Regions from separate parts of the Sorangium sp. So ce406 genome, predicted to be linked through region 1. Evidence: riboswitches for the same ligand, from Rfam matches in the RefSeq annotation. Region 1 holds a riboswitch; the other holds the start of a gene.
What was found. A riboswitch is a leader RNA that binds a small molecule or an ion and turns the genes downstream of it on or off. The one in region 1 is predicted to bind cobalamin.
Positions count from the first base shown of each region.

Region 2: linked by a shared signal. The riboswitch ahead of WME96_RS29505 (ribonucleoside-diphosphate reductase subunit alpha) and the one ahead of WME96_RS05275 (TonB-dependent receptor) in region 1 are both predicted to bind cobalamin.

Region 1 is NZ_CP150340.1:1,437,571-1,442,245, reverse strand. It holds gene WME96_RS05280 (ATP-binding protein) at 1-103, opposite strand, end outside; gene WME96_RS05275 (TonB-dependent receptor) at 159-2,384, opposite strand; cobalamin riboswitch at 2,623-2,829, opposite strand; gene typA (translational GTPase TypA) at 2,967-4,675, shown strand, end outside.
Region 2 is NZ_CP150340.1:7,955,218-7,959,892, forward strand. It holds gene WME96_RS29505 (ribonucleoside-diphosphate reductase subunit alpha) at 1-2,036, opposite strand, end outside; cobalamin riboswitch at 2,294-2,501, opposite strand; gene WME96_RS29510 (cytochrome c-type biogenesis protein CcmH) at 2,635-3,246, opposite strand; gene WME96_RS29515 (FAD-binding oxidoreductase) at 3,320-4,675, opposite strand, start outside.

The sequences.
Region 1 (4,675 bases):
CGGCCGAGAGGAACAGGAGCGCGGAGAACAGCTCCCAGCCGTTCGCGACGAGCTCCGCGCGGGCGCGGGGCGTGCGGAGCAGGGAGAGCGGGGGCGAGGACACGGGCGGGCGGCATGGAAGCCCAGGGCCCGCGCCTTCGCAACGGGCGCCGCGCCGCTCACCGCCAGTACAGCGTCGCCCGCCCGATCGCCGTGAACGGCCACCCCGGCGAGTAGTGGATCCCGGTGACCGCGGCCGGCTCGTGCGGCAGGCGCGACTCGCTCGCGAACTGGACCTCGCGCCACGTCGCGTCGAGGAGGTTCTGGACGTCCACGGCCACCTCGACGTCCCTCCACCGCAGCCCCGCGTTGGCGTCGATCACCGTGAACCCCTCGGCCGTCAGCGACTCGTCCTCGGTCGCGGGCCGCGCGCCGATCGACTTGACCCGGAGCGCGGCGAACGGCGTGAACGCGCCGAACGTCGGGCGGACGCCGACACCGGCGGTCAGCGTCCGCGTCGGCGCGAGGGCCACCGCGCTCCCGTTGCCCGCGTTCGCGCGGAACCGCGCGCGCGTGAAGGTCGCGTCGACGTCGGCGAAGAGCCAGCTCCCGAGCCGGTAGCGCGCGCCGATCTCGAGGCCGTAGCGCCGCGTCTGCGCCGACGGCTCGGTGACACCGGCGTCCCCGCTCCAGACCAGCTCGGAGTCGAGATCGAGGAGGAACCCCGCCGCGCTCAGCGTCAGGCCGCGCAGCGGCGTGGCCCTCGCGCCGAGCTCGTAGCCCGTCGCGGGGGTGATGAGCGTCGCCCCGCCCTCGCCCAGCACCACGCCCTGGGCGTCGTTCGAGTGGAAGCCCCGCCCGTAGTGCGCGAACAGATCGAGGCCGTCGACCGGGGAGACGATCGCCGTGAGCTTCGGGAAGAGCTGCATCTGCCCCCGGAAGCCGCTCGACCGGCTCCCGGTCGCGCCGAGATCCTCGCGCCGGTCGTCCACGTTGACGTCGATCCACTGCCCCCGCAGCCCCGCCACGAAGCGGAGCCAGCGCCGGATCCGGGCGTCCTCCTCGACGTAGACGCCGATCTGGCCCTCGTCGATGTGGGCCCTGCCCCGCTCCTCGATCCGCTCGCGCGCCTCGTCGTGGTGGAGCGACTTGTCGATCGCGTCGGCGCGGATGTGCGCGCCGAGCGACGTCGTGAGCTTCGCCCCGCGGTACTCGAGGCTCCGGCGCAGCCGGAGATCGGCGCCGCCGACGACGCGGTCGTCGTTCTGCTCGATCTGGTCGCCGTGGACGGGGTCCTCGGTGAAGAACGTGAAGTTCGAGTACAGCGTGAAGCGGTAGCGGACGAGGTACGCCATCGCGCTCAGGTCGGCGTCCCGCCACGCCGTCGTGTACGCGAGGGAGGCCATGTGCCGCTCGGTCGCGCCGCCCTCGGTCGGGTCGACGGAGCCGAAGTGATCGATGCACGGCGGGTCGGACGCGGGCGGCGTCGGGCCCGGGTGGCCCTGCTCGCCCTCGCCGCACACGGCCCGCGCGGGGACCTGACCGGAGCCGTACCAGGTCGACCCGTAGGACATCCAGGTCATCTGGATCTTCCCGGTCGGGCTGAGATCGTGCGTCGCCCTCAGGTACACGTTGAAGCGCTCGAGCCGCTCGGGGCTGAGGAACGGACCGTCGTTCCGGTAGACCTCCGCCGCCGCCACGGCGCGCCATGTGTCGCCGAGATCCGGCGAGGCGATCACGAGGCCGCGCCGGATCCCGTACTGCCCCACGCTGACCTGCGCGTGGCTCTCGTCGAGCTTCTCGGCGAAGCGGAGGTTGACGGCGCCCGCGGTGCCGAAATCGCCGATGCTCGCTGTATAAGGCCCCTTGGTGCCGTCGAGCCCCGTCACGAGCTCCGGGATCACGAAGTAGAGGTCGGTGAACCCGTGCCCGTGGCCGTGGCTGACCATGTTGACGGGGACGCCGTCGACGAAGAAGGCGACGTCCGTCCCGTGGTCCGCGTCGAACCCGCGAAGGAAGTACTGGTTCGCCTTGCCGCCGCCGGCGTGCTGCACGGCGAAGAGCCCCGGGACCGCCTCGACGATGTCGCCCGCACGGAGCCTCGGCCTGAGCTCGAGCTCGCGGTGCCCGACCGAGACGCGCGAGGCGGCCTCGCTCCCCGGCTTCTCCGCGTGGACGGTGACCTCGATCGCCCCGCCGCCGTCCGCGGGCGCCCCCGCGCCGCCGTCGGAGGACGCGCCCGCGGCCGCCTCGGCGCCCGCGGCCGCCTCGACGACCGCGGTCGCCTCGGGGACCTCGCCCTCGGCGCGCGCGAGCGGCGCGGCGGCGAGCGAGGTGGATAGCGCGGCGAGCAGGTGTCGTGAAAAGCAGCGTCCGTTCCGCTTCGTGATCGTCGTGCGCGGCATGCGCGTCCTCCTTCGGTGGCGTCGCGCAGGGCGGCTCCGGGCCGCTCGCGCCGAGCACCGCGAGGAGAAGAGAGGCCTGTCCGTCGCACACCGCGCCGGGCCGACCTCTCGCCCCCGCGGGCGAACGGGAGGTCGCGCGGGGGGCGGGTCGGACTCCGGGGCGCGCGCGGACGGCTGCGGCGGCTCGGACCTCTCCGCCTCCCTCGAGGCTCCCAGGTCAAACCGGCGCCAGATGTCTCCCCGTCGCCGGGCGATGGCAGGTCTTCGGGCTTGCGAGCGTCTCGGCCTGGCCGACTTCCTACTGTCCACCGCTTCCCAGCCCTCTCGGGCCAGTGCTCGTCGTGGAGGTCGTTCTCGCTTACCGCTGCGGGGCAGCCCCGGAATCTCACCGGGTTCCCTATTCAGCCTGGGCAAGGGCCCAGGCACCAACGCGGCGCGCACCCTATTGCGGCGCGGCTTCGGCTGTCAACGCTCCCGCTCACCCCGCTCGCTCACCGCGCCTCGCGCGCGTTGCTCACCGCGCTTCGCGCCCCCTGGGCGCGACGTCTGCCGCGCGGGCCGGACGTTCGGGCTCTGGCGAGGATGGGCTCGCTCCTCCGTGGGTCGCGTGCTACACGGCCGCCGCTGTATATGCCGCGTAACGATCTCCGCAACATCGCCATCGTCGCCCACGTCGACCACGGGAAGACGACCCTCGTCGATCACATGCTCCGCCAGTCGGGCGCCTTCCGAGAGAACGAGGTCGTGGCCGAGCGGGTCATGGACTCGAACGACCTCGAGCGGGAGCGCGGCATCACCATCCTCGCGAAGAACACCAGCATCCGGTACCGCGGGGTCAAGATCAACATCGTCGACACGCCCGGCCACTCCGACTTCGGCGGCGAGGTCGAGCGCACGCTGATGATGGCCGACGGGGCGCTGCTCCTCGTCGACGCCGCCGAGGGCCCGCTGCCGCAGACGCGGTTCGTGCTCTCGAAGTGCCTCCAGCGCGGCTTCCCGGTCATCGTCGTCATCAACAAGATCGACCGCAGCGACGCGCGCGCCCACGAGGTGCTCTCCGAGGTGTTCGACCTCTTCTGCGACCTCGAGGCGAGCGACCCGCAGCAGGACTTCGCGACGCTCTACGCCGTGGCGAAGCTCGGCCAGGCGAAGCGCGAGCTCGAGGACGAGGCGACGGACCTACAGCCGCTCTTCGAGACCATCCTCGAGCGCGTCCCCGGCCCGTCGGGCGACCCCGACGGGCCTCTGCAGGTCATCGTCTGCAACACGACGCACGACGACTACGTGGGCCGGCTCGCGGTCGGCCGCGTGGTCCGCGGCACGGCCCGGTCCGGCGCCGACGTCGCGCTGCTCGGCGAGGACGGGCAGTCGCGCGGCTACGTGAAGATGCTCTACGCCTACGAGGGGCTGAAGCGCGTCCCGGTCGAGAGCGCCGTCGTGGGCGAGGTGATCGCGATCGCGGGGCTCGATTCGGTCACGATCGGCGACACGATCGCGGATCTGGGGCAGCCCGAGGCGCTGCCGCGGATCGTGGTCGAGGAGCCGACGATCAAGATGAAGATCGGCGTGAACACGTCGACGTTCGCCGGCAAGAGCAAGCAGTCGAAGTACCTGACGAGCCGCCACCTGAAGGAGCGGCTCGAGCGCGAGGCGATGAAGAACCTCGCGATCCGGGTGGAGCCGACCGAGGTGCCGGACACGTTCGTGGTGCTCGGCCGCGGCGAGCTCCAGCTCGCGATCCTGGTCGAGACGATGCGGCGCGAGGGGTACGAGATGCAGCTCTCGAACCCCGAGGTGGTGACGCGCGAGATCAACGGCGAGGTGATGGAGCCGATCGAGCTCGTGGTGGTCGACGTGCCCGACACCTACGTCGGCATCGTGACCGAGCGCCTCAGCGGTCGGCGCGGCCGGATGGTGAAGATGACGAACCCCGGCTTCGGGCGCGCCCGCCTCGAGTTCCGGGTCCCGTCGCGCGGGCTCATCGGCTTCCGCGGCGAGTTCCTGACCGCGACGCGCGGCACCGGCCTGCTCAACACGATGTTCGACGGCTGGGCGCCCTGGGGAGGCCCGATGATGCGCCGCCCGACCGGGGCCATCGTCGCCGATCGCGCCGGCGTGGCGACCCCGTACGCGCTGCACCACCTGCAGCCGCGCGGGATGTTCTTCATCGTCCCCGGCGTCGAGGTCTACGAGGGGATGATCATCGGCGAGCACAACCGGCCGAACGACACCGACGTCAACGTGATCAAGGAGAAGAAGCTGTCCAACGTGCGCAACCACGGCAAGGACGA
Region 2 (4,675 bases), 6.1 Mb from region 1:
TGCTTGAGCTCCGCGACGAGGTAGCGGTTCATCTGGAGGAAGTCGCCAGAGAGCGTCTCGCGCTTGAACAGGTTCGACACCTGCGGCTCGATGCACTCGTAGCAGCCTGCGATCGACGCGATCGTGGCGGTCGGCGCGATCGCGACGAGCAGCGAGTTCCGCAGCCCCTCGGCGAGGATGCGCGCGCGGAGCGCCTCCCAGCGCGCCGTGTCCTCCGGCACCACGCCCCACGCGTCGAACTGGAGCTCGCCGCGCGCGGCGCGCGTCTCGTCGAACGCCGGGTGGCGCCCCTTCTCGGCGGCGAGGTCCGCGGACGTCGAGAGCGCGTGATAATACACCTCCTCGGAGATCCGCCTCGAGAGGTCCCGCGCGGCGCCGGCGTCGAAGGGCAAGCGCATCTGGAAGAACACGTCTTGCAGGCCCATGAGCCCGAGCCCCACCGGCCGCCAGCGGAGGTTCGAGCGCCTCGTCGCGGCGATGGGATAGTAATTGAGGTCGATGACGCGGTCGAGCTGGCGGACCGCCGTCCGCACGGTGCGCGCCAGCTTCTCGAAATCGAACGCGACCGCGCCGCCCTCACCGTTGACGGTGTGGCGCGCGAGGTTGATCGAGCCCAGGTTGCACACGGCCGCTTCGTCCTTCGAGGTCACCTCGACGATCTCGGTGCAGAGGTTCGAGAGGTGCACGGTCCGGCCCGGCAGCGCCGTCTGATTGCAGGCGCGGTTCGCCTTGTCCTTGAACGTCATCCAACCATTGCCGGTCTGCGCGAGCGTGCGCATCATCCGCGCGTAGAGCTCGCGCGCCTTCATTGTCTTCTTTGCGATGCCCGCCTCCTCGGCCTGGGCATAGCGGCGCTCGAACTCGTCGCCGTGGAGATCGGGGAGGTCGCGCACCTCCTTCGGGTCGAAGAGGCTCCATTCGCCGTCCGCCTCGACCCGCTTCATGAACAGGTCCGGGACCCAGTTCGCCAGGTTCAGGTTGTGCGTGCGCGCGGCCTCGTCGCCGGTGCTGTCGCGCAGCGCGAGGAACTCCTCGACGTCGGCGTGCCACGGCTCGAGGTAGACGCAGCAGGCGCCCTTGCGCTTGCCGCCCTGGTTCACGGCCGCGACCGACGCGTCGAGCGTCTTGAGCCACGGCACGATCCCGCTCGAGTGCCCGTTGGTGCTCTCGATGAGCGAGCCGCGCGACCGCACGCGGTGGTAGGCGAGCCCGATGCCACCCGAGAACTTCGAGAGCATCGCGACGTCTGTGTAGCGCTGGTAAATGGTCTCGAGGTGGTCCTCGGGCGAGTCGAGCAGGAAGCAGCTCGAGAGCTGCTCGTGGCTCGTCCCGGCGTTGAACAGCGTGGGCGAGCTCGGGAGGTAGTCGAGCGACGAGAACAGGCGATAGAGCTCGACCGCCTGCGCCGCCGTCTCGGAGAGCGCGCAGGCGATGCGCAGGAAGAACTGCTGCGGCGACTCGGTGACGAGGCGCGTCTCGGGGTGCTTCAGGAGGTAGCGATCGTAGAGCGTCCGGAGGCCGAAGTACTCGAGCTCGTGGTCCCGCCCCGGCTCGATCGCGTCGTTCAGCTTGCGGGCGTTCTGCGCGACGAAGCTGTGGAGCCGCTCGTTGATGAGGCCGAGCCGCCGCCCGACGGCGACGGACTGCGAGAAGGCGTGGATCTCCTGATTGCGGACCTCCTTGTCGATATAGGTCGCGAGCAGGCGCGCCGCGAGCCTCGCGTACTGCGGCTCCTCTGCGATGAGCGACGCCGCCGTCTGGATGGAGAGCTGGTCGAGCTCGCGCGTGGTCGCGCCGTCGTAGAGGCCGCTGATGGTCTTGGTGGCGACGCGGAGCGCGTCCACGTCGGACAGGGCCGCGCAAGAGCGGCTCACGGCCCGGACGATCTTGTTGACGTCGACAGGCTCGCTCGACCCGTCGCGCTTCTTCACCCGCATCGTCGTGTGCGGGAGCGCTTCCTCCGCGCCTCCGCTCCTCGCGCCCCGCGCCCGCAACGGCGCCGCGCCGTTGCTCATCGTCACTGTGTCGCTCAGCATGGCAATCCTCCTCGTCGAGCTTCGTCGGAGCGGTACCGGACCGCTCGCGTCGATGCCGCGAGAGCGAAGAAGCCAGCCGATGTGCGCGAGCGCGCAAGGCTCTCCAGGAGAGCCCTTCGGACCGACCGCTCGCCCCCGCGGGCGAAAGGAAGACAACGCGGGAGGGGGTCGGAACCGGGACAAGCGCGAGAGTCTGCGCCAGCTCGGACCTACCCGCCTCCCTCGAGGCTTCCAGGTCAAACCGGCGCGGGATGTCTCCCCGGCGCTGGACGTTGGCAGGTCTTCGGGCTCGCGAGCGCTCCGGCTCTCGCCGGCTTCCTACGGTCCACCGCTTCCCAGCCCGAGGGCCAGTGCTCGTCGTGGAGATCGTTCTCGCTTACCGCTGCGGGGCAGCCCCGGATTCGCACCGGGTTCCCTTTTGAGCCCCGGGCCGAAGCCCGAGGCACCAACATGAGCCACTACATATTGCGGTGCGGGGCGCAGGTCAAGCGAGATGTTGTGGCGGGCACCTGAGGAGAGGAGCGGAGCGACGACCGGCCATCGACCATCGATGCCCGGCGCGCGACAACCGCGCCAAGGGTGCACAGCGAGGGCGTGCTCACGCGTCGCGCCTCCGGAGCTCGTCGTCGAGGCGCTCGTCGTACTCGTCACGTACAGGCGCCGCGATGGCCAGATTGGACGGAGCCGGCTGCGCGGCGCTCCGCCTCCACGAGCGCAGCAGGGCGAAGATCCCGAGGAACGACGCCGCGATGCCGAGCATCAAGCCCAGGGCAACCTGGCCAAGGACGCCGGACGAAGGCGCCGCACGGATACGCTCCCCATGACGCGCGATGAGGTCCTGCTCGACTCTGTCGACGGCCTCGCCCCGGCGGAGACGCGCTCGGATCTCGCGACGAAGCTCCTGCGCCACCGGCGATTCGTGGATGTCGAGTGTCTGATCCCAGCAACAAGGCGCGAGCAGGCGCCCTTCGAGCGCTCTCTCGCCGGGCGCCGCTGTCGAGTCGGCGAGCTCGCCCGCTGCCGTGCTGGTCGTCGCGGGCGTGGCCCTACCGCTGAGGACCACGCCCGCGACGGCGACGACCAGCGCCGCCGCGCGACGCCCGCGCGAGCTCCGCGGCGATCGGACACGCAGCGTCGAGCTCACGTCGCGCGCGCGGTGAGGGGCACGGACCGGGGCATCCGCAGCGCCGCGGTGCTCTCGCTGGCTCATGGCGAGACAGACTACCGCTATCGACCTCCACGGCCCTGCGACACGATGTCGCGCTGGTCACCGCGCGGCACCGTCACGGCGCCTGCTCCGTCTCGCCGGCCAGCGCGACCGCGCCGCGCACGCCGTGGTTCGAGGCGCCGAAGAGGTTGTCCGGATCGAGCGCGCGCTTGACCTCGCGAATGACCGTCCGCGCGCCCTCGGAGTACACCTCGCCGAGGAAGTCCTGCCGGATCTTCCCCACGCCGTGGTGGTGCGAGAGCGTGCCGCCGGAGGCGAGGATCTCCTCACGCGCCGCGTGCTCGAGGGCGGCATACTCCGCAACGGGGTCGGCGACGCCCTTCGCGTAGAAACCGAGATAGAAGTACATCGCGACGCCAGTCGAATAGACCTGCGTGATCCGACCGGTGAAGAAGGGCCTTCCGGGTAGCCGGCGGCGCTCGTGCTCGAGCTCCACGCGGCGCTTGACCCGCTCGTAGAGCTCGAGCGCGCGCGACCATGGCACGCTTGTCTCGAAGCTCTCCGCGATGGCCCAGTGCTCGAACGCCAGATCGCGGATGTACGCGATACCGAACGTGAGCTGGTAGCCACGCTCCCCGTTGGCGGCGCCTCCCTGGAGGCCACCATGGCGCGCCGCGATGGCCCGGAGCGTTCGCTCCTGAAAGGCGACCTCCGCGGCCGTGCCCTCGAAGACCACCGTCGCCACGCACATCTTGTGCGGGTCGAAGCCCTTGATCCGCGTCACCACGAGCGCCTCTGCCTGGCTCTTGAGCCGCGCGGCGAGGCCCTTCGAGGCCGGCTTCAGCGCCTGTCCGAAATGGAACTGGGTGTTGTCCATCACGCGCACGCTCGCAGGAACGGCGCCGCTCTGTTGCAGGTCGTAGAGGAACTGGAAGCCGCGCTCGAGGTCCGGGAAGATCACGCTCGCGTAGCGCTGCACCTCGGGCAGGGGCCAGACCTTGACCACCGCGCTGGTGATGATACCGAGGTTCCCCTCGCTCCCGAACAGGAAGGTCTTCGGGTTGACGCCGACGCTCTCGCGCGGGCCCACGGCGGGACGTTCAATCACGCCTCGGGCCGTCACTGCCGTGACATCGAGCACGATGTCCTCGACATTGCCGTAGCGGTTCTTCTTCATCCCGCTCGCGTTCGTGGCGATCCACCCGCCGAGCGTCGAGAACTCCGCGCTGTCGGGCTCGTGTCCGAGCGTCAGCCCGTGCCTGGCCAGCTCGGCGGCGATGTGCCGTCCGGTGGCGCCCGCCTCGATGCACGCCGTGCGGTTCACCGGGTCCACCCAGCGCAGCTTGTTCATGCGGCGCATGTCCAGCACGATGACGACACGCGCTTCGTCGACGGGCAAGCGCAGGGCGTCGGTGACATTGGTACCGCCGCCGAAGGGGACGAGGCAGGCCCCGCGCTCGTGCGCCACCTC